Regions from separate parts of the Streptomyces sp. Q2 genome, predicted to be linked through region 1. Evidence: riboswitches for the same ligand, from Rfam matches in the RefSeq annotation. Region 1 holds a riboswitch; the other holds the start of a gene.
What was found. Region 1 has a riboswitch for cyclic di-AMP ahead of ACWBNA_RS14580 (LysM peptidoglycan-binding domain-containing protein). Riboswitches for the same ligand answer to the same signal wherever they lie in the genome.

Region 1 (4,564 bases):
TACCGCGAGGTGCTCGCCGAGGCGGGGCTGCCCTACGACGAGGCCCTGGTGACCGAGGGCGACTACCGCCGCACCGGCGGCGAGCAGGCGGCCCACCGGCTGCTCGCCCAGGCGCCCGACATGGACGCGGTGTTCGTCGCCTCCGACCTCATGGCCCAGGGCGTCGTCAACGCCCTGCAGCAGAGCGGCCGTTCGGTCCCCGATGACATCGCTGTCGGAGGCTTCGACGACTCTCCCGCGGCCACCGCCATCACCCCCGCCCTCACCACCGTCCGCCAGCCCTTCGAGCGCATCAGCGCCGAGATGGTCCGCATGCTGCTCGCGCAGATCGCGGGGGAGGACACGTCGGGAGTGATACTCCCCACGGAACTGGTGGTACGGGACTCCGCGTGAGGGTGCCAACTGCCGTAACCGGAGCAGGCGTCAACGCATGTGAAGGCTGTAGCCGTCCGGTTCGCGTCGAGTCGCCGGCGCGTTCCATCCGTATTCTCTGATCATGGCCGCACCCACCGCATATTCACTCATCGCCACCGACCTGGACGGAACGCTGCTCCGAGGCGACGACACCCTCTCCGACCGGTCGCTCGCCGCGCTCGCGCGGGTGGCGGCGGCCGGGGCCCGGCATCTGGTGGTGACCGGCCGCCCGGCGCCCAGAGTGCGGCCGCTCCTCGACGACCTCGGCAGCGAGGGGCTCGCGGTGTGCGGGCAGGGCGCGCAGGTGTACGACGCCGGCGCGCACCGTCTGCTGTGGTCGGTCACCCTGGACCGGGAGCTGGCCGAGACCGCGCTCGGCAAGATCGAGGCCGAACTCGGCCAGGTGTACGCGGCCGTCGACCAGGACGGCGTGGACGGGCTGACCCTCATCGAGCCGGGCTATCTGATGCCCCACCCGACCCTTCCCGCGGTACGGGTCGGGCGGCGCGACGACCTGTGGAGCGCGCCCATCAGCAAGGTGCTGCTGCGCCATCCCGACCTGTCCGACGACGAGTTGGCGGCGACGGCCCGCGGAGTGATCGGTTCCCTGGCGACGGTCACCATGTCGGGCCCCGGGACCGTCGAACTCCAGCCATGCGGCATCACCAAGGCGACGGGCCTCGCCCTGGCCGCCGACCATCTGGGCCTCGGGCCCGAAGACACCATCGCCTTCGGGGACATGCCCAACGACATCCCCATGTTCGACTGGGCCGCGCACGGCGTGGCCATGGCCAACGCCCACCCCGAACTCCGGTCGGTGGCCGACGAGATCACCCTGTCGAACGAGGACGACGGCATCGCCGTCGTCCTCGAAAGACTGTTTCCCCGCCGGTAGGTCCGCGGTCGGCAGGGCTCAGTAGGCCCCGAAGACGTTGTCGATCGAGCCGTACCGCGCGGCCGCGTAGTTGCAGGCCGCGGTGATGTTCGCGACCGGGTCGTACGGGTCCCACGACGTGCCGTCCACGTGGTACGCCTGGAAGGTCGGGTCGATGGTCTGGAGCAGGCCCTTGGACGGGGTGCCGGCGGCGGCGTTGGAGTCCCAGTTGTTGATGGCCTGCGGGTTGCCGGACGACTCGCGCATGACGTTGCGGTAAATGCCGTCGTACGAGCCGGGAATTCCCTTTTGCGCCATGATGTCCAGCGCTTCGTTGATCCAGCCGTCGAGGTTGTTCGCGTACGTCTTGACGGAGGCCTGGGTGGCCTGGGTCACGGACTGGGTGGCCTTCTTGGCGGGCGTGCTCGCCTTCTTGGCCGTCCTGACCGTCAGATCGAGACCCGCGTGGATCAGCCGGGGGTTGTCACCGACGGCCTTGCGGTTGTCCTTGTAGAGCTGCCGCCAGCCGCCGGGGGTGTCGTACTTGTCCGCGATGTCGTAGAGCGTGTCGCCCTTGACCGTGGTGTATTTGAGGGACTTGACCTGCGCCGCGGCCTGCGCGGTGGCGGGGGCCTTGGCCGGCTGTGCGGCGCTCGCGGTGGTCGCGCCCAGGAGCGGGAGGGCGAGGGCGGCGATGCCCGTTCCGGCTGTGATGACGCCTCGGGTGAGCGGGTTGGTGCGGGTACGACGGTGCTTGCCTCGTGCGGCCATGGCGCTGTTCCTCTCCGGCGCCTACGAGGTGAGCTGTCGGGTTCGGGCGGGAGCTGCCCGGCCGTGCCGCCGTGAGGCGGCGCGACTTCACCCCTAGCCGTACCGGCGTGATCTCCGGTGCGGCGGCTTACCTGGTTCCCCCGCTCCTGCCGTGCGGTGATGGTCGATGGGTGTCCTGTGGGGCGGCGGCAGGATTAGGCGTCCGCCCGACAGGCCCGGAACGTATGCGAGAGCACATGTCCGTAACAAGTGGCGGAATCACACATCAACCTGTTGACCTTGGTCTGAGGCATATGGGGCGCTTGATTCTTTGCGGTTGCCAAGACTCAACTCGCGCATTGGGCAAGGGTGAAAGCGGGCTGGTGGCGTCGAGGCCGAAAAGGGGCGCGAGTGACCCAACTCACGCGCGTTCGCAAGAGTGTCAAATCGGGCAATGGGCCCAACTCGGAGTCAACCGGCCGTCCGTGGAATCCGCTTCTCCCAGGTCCGGTGGAAGACCACCTCGCCACCATCCATGCAAATCGCCTCGTTGGAGGTGAAAAAGCCCGTTTCGTCGCAGCCGAGCTCCGACCGGGTGCGGACCGTCGCCTCCCAGGCGAGCTCCGGGCGGTGCAGCCCGACCGACCAGTCCGAGCGGGCATGGGCCGACAGGGGGTCCGACTCGTTGATCGTGTACGTCTCCAGCGCGTCCTCGGTGCATTCCAGACCGTCGGGATACACGCGGGTGCCGCCGTGGCGCGGATCGACCTCCAGCCGCCACTCACCCTTGGCCACATCGCGCACGACCAGGCGCTCCGGCCGCGGTTCGTCCAGGGTGACCGGGGAGTTGACGCCGAGCGGCTCGGACTGCTCCGGTTCCTCGAAGGTGATGCCGGAGGTGATGGGGGAGGGGATGTCGGCGGCGGGTTCCCCTGTCCGCACCGGGAGTTCGAGGAAGCTGCCCTCCGGGTCCAGCGTGAAGCCCGCCCCCGAGTCGGGCTGCGGCCAGATCCACGGCCAGTACGTGGAGGAGACCGACAGGCGGATGCGGTGACCGGGAGGGAAGGCGTGGCCGATGCCGTTCAGCTCGAACTCCACGTCCTGCGTGACACCCGGCTCCCACGGCACGACCCTGTCCCGCCCCTGCCGCGCCGACAGGTTCAGCACGCCCCGGGTGACCAGGGTCGAGGAGTCGTCCGGGGCGACGTCGCAGACCCGGGCGATCACCTGGCCGCGCGGCACCTGGGAGGTCAGCCTGAGCCGAACCCTCGGCCGCCCCAACACCCAGGTCTCCTCGGAGGCTTCGAACTCGAAGCACACCGACCTGCCGTCCTCCTCGCGCTGGTCGGGCGGCAGGTCGGCGTCGTTCCCGATCGGGAAGAAGCGGCCGGCGTCGATGCCCGTGTGCTGCGGGGAGCGGACGAGGAAGGGGGAGCCCTGAAGGCCGTACGAGATCGTCGAGACGTTGGGGGAGGGCCAGGCCGGCTCGCCGACCCAGCGGCCGGGCAGGGTGTCGTAGACCGTCGCCGGGGGGTGGGAGTCGCTGACGTAGGCGCGCAGGAGGGGCTCCGACATCGCGCCCGTGTCCTTGCCCTTGAGCCAGTGGTCCCACCAGCGCAGGGTCTCCTGGAGGAAGCCGATCGCCGGGCCGGGCGGCAGGCCGCGGTCGGGGTACTGGGGGGACCAGGGTCCGATCAGGCCGCGGATCCGGTCGGCCGGGAGATGCTCCACGAGGCGCAGGACCGTGTCGCGGTACGGGTCGTGCCAGCCGCCGACCGCGAGGACGGCGGCGTCGATCGCGCCGTAGTCCTCGCAGACGCTGGCGTGGCGCCAGTAGCGGTCCCGGGTCTGGTGGTCGAGCCAGGTGTGGATGAGGGGGTCGACCTCCTCCAGGCGCTTGAGCCACATGTCCCGCCACGCCTCGCCGACGTACCGCGGGTCCGGCGGGCGGCAGACGAAGGCCAGCATGGTGGCCGCCCATGCGTGCATGTCCACCGCGAGGACCGAACCTCCCATGTAGTGCACGTCGTTGTCATAGCGGTCGTCGGTGGCGCTGACCGTGACGATCGCCTTGAGCGGCTCGGGAGCGAGGGCCGCGATCTGGAGGGAGTTGAAGCCGCCCCAGGAGACGCCGAACATGCCGACCTTGCCGTCGCACCAGGGCTGCGCCGCGATCCAGTCGATCACGTGGACGCCGTCGGCCAGCTCCGTCGCCGAGTACTCGTCGCCGGGCATGCCCTCGCTGTTGCCGTGTCCGCGCACGTCCACTCGTACGGAGGCGTAACCGTGGCCCGCGTACCAGGGATGGCGTTGCCAGTCGCGGGGCGCGGTCCAGTCGGTCAGGCGGTACGGCAGGTATTCGAGGATCGCGGGTACTGGTTCGTCCGTGAGGGGACGCCACACGCGCGCGTAGAGGAGGGTCCCGTCCGGGAGTGGGATGCGGAGGTCCTCGTGGGCCGTCTCGTAGGGGAAGGACGTACGGATGTGCATGAGCGTGACCCCGTGAGTTCAGTGGACCGCGAGGGA
Region 2 (4,564 bases), on a different contig from region 1:
CTACGAGCCGATCGCCGCCGAAGCCCCCGCCGACCAGGACGAGAACGAGGAGGCGGCCCGGTGACCGAGCTCGCCACGATGGAATTCCACCCCCAGCCCCAGGCGGGCGACGCCAAGCCCTGGGCCTTCCCGGCGCCCCAGCGCGGGACGCTCGACAACGGCCTGACGGTGCTGCGCTGCCACCGCCCGGGCCAGCAGGTCGTCGCCGTCGAGGTGATCCTGGACGCCCCCCTGGACGCCGAACCGGCCGGCCTGGACGGTGTCGCCACGATCATGGCGCGGGCCTTCTCCGAGGGCACCGACAAGCACTCCGCCGAGGATTTCGCCGCCGAGCTGGAGCGCTGCGGCGCCACCCTCGACTCGCACGCCGACCACCCCGGCGTACGGCTCTCCCTCGAAGTCCCGGTCTCGCGTCTGGCGAAGGCCCTGGGCCTGCTCTCGGACGCACTCAGGGCGCCCGCGTTCGCGGACAGCGAGGTCGAGCGGCTGGTGCGCAACCGCCTCGACGAGATCCCGCACGAGCTGGCCAACCCGTCCCGGCGGGCCGCCAAGGAGCTCTCCAAGGAGCTCTTCCCGGCGACCTCGCGCATGTCGCGCCCGCGCCAGGGCAGCGAGGAGACGGTCGAGAACATCGACTCCGCGGCCGTACGCGGCTTCTACGAGAAGCACGTCCGCCCCGCCACCGCCACCGTCGTGGTCGTCGGCGACCTCACCGGTATCGACCTCGACGCGCTGCTCGGGGACACCCTCGGTTCCTGGACCGGCTCCTCGGCCGAGCCCCGCCCCGTGCCGCCGGTGACCGCCGACGACGCCGGCCGGGTCGTCATCGTGGACCGCCCCGGCGCCGTCCAGACGCAGCTGCTCATCGGCCGTATCGGTCCCGACCGGCACGACCGCGTATGGCCCGCCCAGGTGCTCGGCACGTACTGCCTGGGCGGCACCCTCACCTCCCGCCTGGACCGCGTCCTGCGCGAGGAGAAGGGCTACACCTACGGCGTGCGGGCGTTCGGGCAGGTCATGCGCTCCGCTCCGGACGGTACGGGTGCCGCGATGCTCGCCATCAGCGGCTCCGTCGACACCCCGAACACCGGCCCCGCCCTCGACGACCTGTGGACGGTGCTGCGCACCCTCGCCGCCGAGGGGCTCACCGACGCCGAGCGCGACGTCGCCGTGCAGAACCTCGTCGGGGTGGCCCCGCTGAAGTACGAGACGGCGGCGGCGGTGGCGAGCACGCTGGCCGAACAGGTCGAGCAGCACCTGCCGGACGACTTCCAGGCGACGCTGTACCAGCAGCTCGCCGCGACGGGCACCGTCGAGGCCACCGCCGCGGTCGTGAGCGCCTTCCCGGTCGACCGGCTGGTGACCGTCCTCGTCGGGGACGCGGCGCAGATCAAGGATCCCGTTCAGGCCCTCGGCGTCGGCGAAGTCACCGTCGTTTCGGCGGAGTAGCCGCGAGCGCGCGGCGCAGCGGACGCACGCGCGCGTCCAGGGGCCCCGGTGACTCCAGAGTCACCGGGGCCCCTGGATGTCCGAATTGAGGGAGAGGTTGCCTGTCTGCCCTGTGGCATGCGCTACAAAAGCCGTGATCCGTTTGGGGATTGAAAGTTGCCGCGCTTAGCGTCATGCGGGCTGTTCGTCAGGCAGTGCGCCGCAGCCGCGGCACCGGACAGTCATCGCCGAGTCCCCGCATGGCGCGAGCCTGGGGAGCCGGGGACCCAAACCATAAGTCCCTGGGGTGAATCGGACGCCCGCGCACACCGCGAGGGGGTCCGTAGGAGACCTTCCTGCTCCGAACCCGTCAGCTAACCCGGTAGGCGAGAAGGAAGGAAAGGACCAGCCACCACATGGCGTTCACCTGCGCCACCGGGAAGCACCGGCGTCCCAGCCGGATGAAGCGCACCACCGCCCGGGCCGCCGGCGTCGCGGCGCTCGCCACCACCGGCGTCATCGGCACCCTCGCCGCCCCGGCGCTCGCCGCCGAACCGGCCGTCGAGCAGACCGGTCTCACCCCCGTCATCACCATCGGCGACTCGGTCGCCGACCAGATCGACGCCCAGGCCACCGCCCAGAAGCAGGCCGCCGAAGAGGCGGAGGCGCAGCGCAAGGCCGAGGAGGCCGCGCGCAAGCAGGCGGTCGCCGAGGCCACGAAGGCGCGCGAGGCGAAGGAGCGGGCCGCCCGCGAGGCCGAGCGCAAGCTCCTCAACTCCTACGTCGCCCCGATCTCCGGCTCGTACATCTCGACCGGCTACAAGGCCGGCGGCGGCGTCTGGTCCTCCGGCAGCCACACCGGCGTCGACTTCCACGCCGCGAGCGGCACCTCCGTCCACGCGGTCGGCTCCGGCACGGTCGTCGAGGCGGGTTGGGGCGGGTCGTACGGCAACAACGTCGTGATCAAGATGAACGACGGCACCTACACCCAGTACGGCCACCTGTCGTCCATCGCGGTCTCCGTCGGTCAGACGGTCACCCCGGGCCGGCAGATAGGCCTCTCCGGCGCCACCGGCAACGTCACCGGGCCGCACCTGCACTTCGAGGCCCGCACGAGCCCGGAGTACGGCTCGGACATGGACCCCGTCGCCTACCTCCGCTCGCACGGCGTGAACGTGTGACGCCCGTGCTGGTCAACGTCTGGCGCCCGCACTGGTCAACGTCTGGCGCCCGCGCTCGTCAACGCCTGACGCCCGCCCCCGTGAACGTCTGACGATCCACGGTCCCGCATCCCGAAGCCCCGGCTCCCCGAGCCGGGGCTTTCGGTGTTTCAGACGGCCGTCTGTCCAAAAAATATCCATGGATTCCGGCCCGCCGTCGGAAATTCCCGCTGATTGCAATAGAGTCACTGAACACACGTCAATCGTCGACGTTTCACGGGGATTAAAGCGGAGGTCGGTCATGCGTATTCCGGCGCACTCGGTATGCACGGCGATCCGGGACGACATCGTCGCGGGTGTCTACGAGCGCGGCAGCCGGCTCACCGAGGAACTGCTCGCGCGCCGCTACGGCGTCTCGCGCGTCCCCGTCCGGGAGGCCCTGCGCACGCTGGAGGCGGAGGGCTTCGTGGTGACCCGGCGGCACGCGGGCGCGTGCGTCGCGGAACCCACCGAGCAGGAGGGTGCCGACCTGCTGGAGATGCGCATGCTCCTGGAGCCGCTCGGCGCCTCGCGGGCCGCCCAGCGGCGCACCGAGGCCCATCTCAAGGTGCTGCGCGGCCTGGTGCGGCTGGGCCAGGAGCGGTCCAGGCGGGGCAACAGCGAGGATCTGCGCTCCCTGGGGAGCTGGTTCCACGAGACGCTCGCACAGGCCTCCGGCAGTGCCGCGATGACCTCGATGCTGACCCAGCTGCGCCACAAGATCGCCTGGATGTACGTCGTGGAGGCGCCGGCCAACCCCGTCGAGTCGTGGGCGGAGCACGGCGCGATCGTGGACGCGGTGGCGCGCGGCGACAGCGAACGTGCGCGGGCGCTCACGGCGCTGCACACGGAGCGCGCGACGGCGGCGCACCGGCTGCGATTCACCGGCGGCGGGGAGCGGCCGGACCGTGTGAGGAACTCGCAACATCCCGTAAACATGACGGGCCTGCGGCATTAACACGAGGGCCGTATACAAAGGGGAGATAATTCGCGGGGGATTATTTCTGCTGCCCGTGAGAGGGAAATGCGAAGGGCTCGCCCGATAATTCGGACGAGCCCTTCGGTGCAACCTTTATTCGGATGCTCAGACAGTCTCGGGAAGTTCCTCGAGACCCTCGGAGACCAGCTTCGCCAGACGGTCGAGGGCCACGTCCGCGCCCTCGGCGTCGGAGGCGAGGACGATCTCCTCGCCCCCCTGGGCGCCCAGGCCGAGGACGGCCAGCATGGAGGCCGCGTTGACGGGGTTGCCGTCGGCCTTGGAGATCGTCACCGGGATGCCTGCGGCCGTGGCGGCCCGGACGAAGATGGAAGCGGGGCGGGCGTGGAGACCCTCGGCCCAGCCGACGTTGACGCGGCGCTCAGCCATGTGATGCTGCCCTTCGGTGTATCAGGGTTGTCTAGACCAGTTTCCCATATCGTGAAGCATGCCCGGAGCGGTCCTTCGTCCCGCCCCGGTGTGTCGTCGGACCGCGGCCTCGGTCCGGCTGACGTCCTCCACAGACTGCCTCGCGCCGTTGTCGTACGCGAGCCGTACTCTGGGGCCCATGCAGACCTCGTCGGACCGGCACGAGTACCCCGCCCACTGGGAAGCCGACGTGGTGCTGCGCGACGGTGGGACCGCGCGCGTCCGGCCCATCACCGTCGATGACGCCGATCGCCTCGTCAGCTTCTACGAGCAGGTGTCGGACGAGTCGAAGTACTACCGCTTCTTCGCGCCCTACCCTCGTCTGTCCGCCAAGGACGTCCACCGCTTCACGCACCACGACTTTGTGGACCGGGTGGGACTCGCGGCCACCATCGGCGGCGAGTTCATCGCCACCGTACGCTACGACCGCATCGGCGCCGATGGCATGCCCGCCGCCGCCCCGGCCGACGAGGCCGAGGTCGCCTTCCTCGTCCAGGACGCCCACCAGGGGCGCGGAGTCGCCTCCGCCCTC

Region 2: it holds a riboswitch for cyclic di-AMP, as region 1 does, so the genes downstream of both, ACWBNA_RS40270 (M23 family metallopeptidase) here and ACWBNA_RS14580 (LysM peptidoglycan-binding domain-containing protein) in region 1, are expected to answer to the same signal.

The regions. Positions count from the first base shown of each region.
Region 1 covers NZ_JBXEJE010000011.1:180,490-185,053, reverse strand. Annotated here, with positions in the region: gene ACWBNA_RS14590 (LacI family DNA-binding transcriptional regulator) at 1-393, shown strand, start outside; gene ACWBNA_RS14585 (HAD family hydrolase) at 497-1,309, shown strand; gene ACWBNA_RS14580 (LysM peptidoglycan-binding domain-containing protein) at 1,328-2,059, opposite strand; cyclic di-AMP (ydaO/yuaA leader) riboswitch at 2,065-2,228, opposite strand; gene ACWBNA_RS14575 (CocE/NonD family hydrolase) at 2,510-4,528, opposite strand; gene ACWBNA_RS14570 (hypothetical protein) at 4,547-4,564, opposite strand, start outside.
Region 2 covers NZ_JBXEJE010000051.1:36,356-40,919, forward strand. Annotated here, with positions in the region: gene ACWBNA_RS40260 (M16 family metallopeptidase) at 1-64, shown strand, start outside; gene ACWBNA_RS40265 (M16 family metallopeptidase) at 61-1,449, shown strand; cyclic di-AMP (ydaO/yuaA leader) riboswitch at 1,665-1,831, shown strand; gene ACWBNA_RS40270 (M23 family metallopeptidase) at 1,845-2,609, shown strand; gene ACWBNA_RS40275 (GntR family transcriptional regulator) at 2,890-3,585, shown strand; gene ACWBNA_RS40280 (HPr family phosphocarrier protein) at 3,712-3,993, opposite strand; gene ACWBNA_RS40285 (bifunctional acetate--CoA ligase family protein/GNAT family N-acetyltransferase) at 4,172-4,564, shown strand, end outside.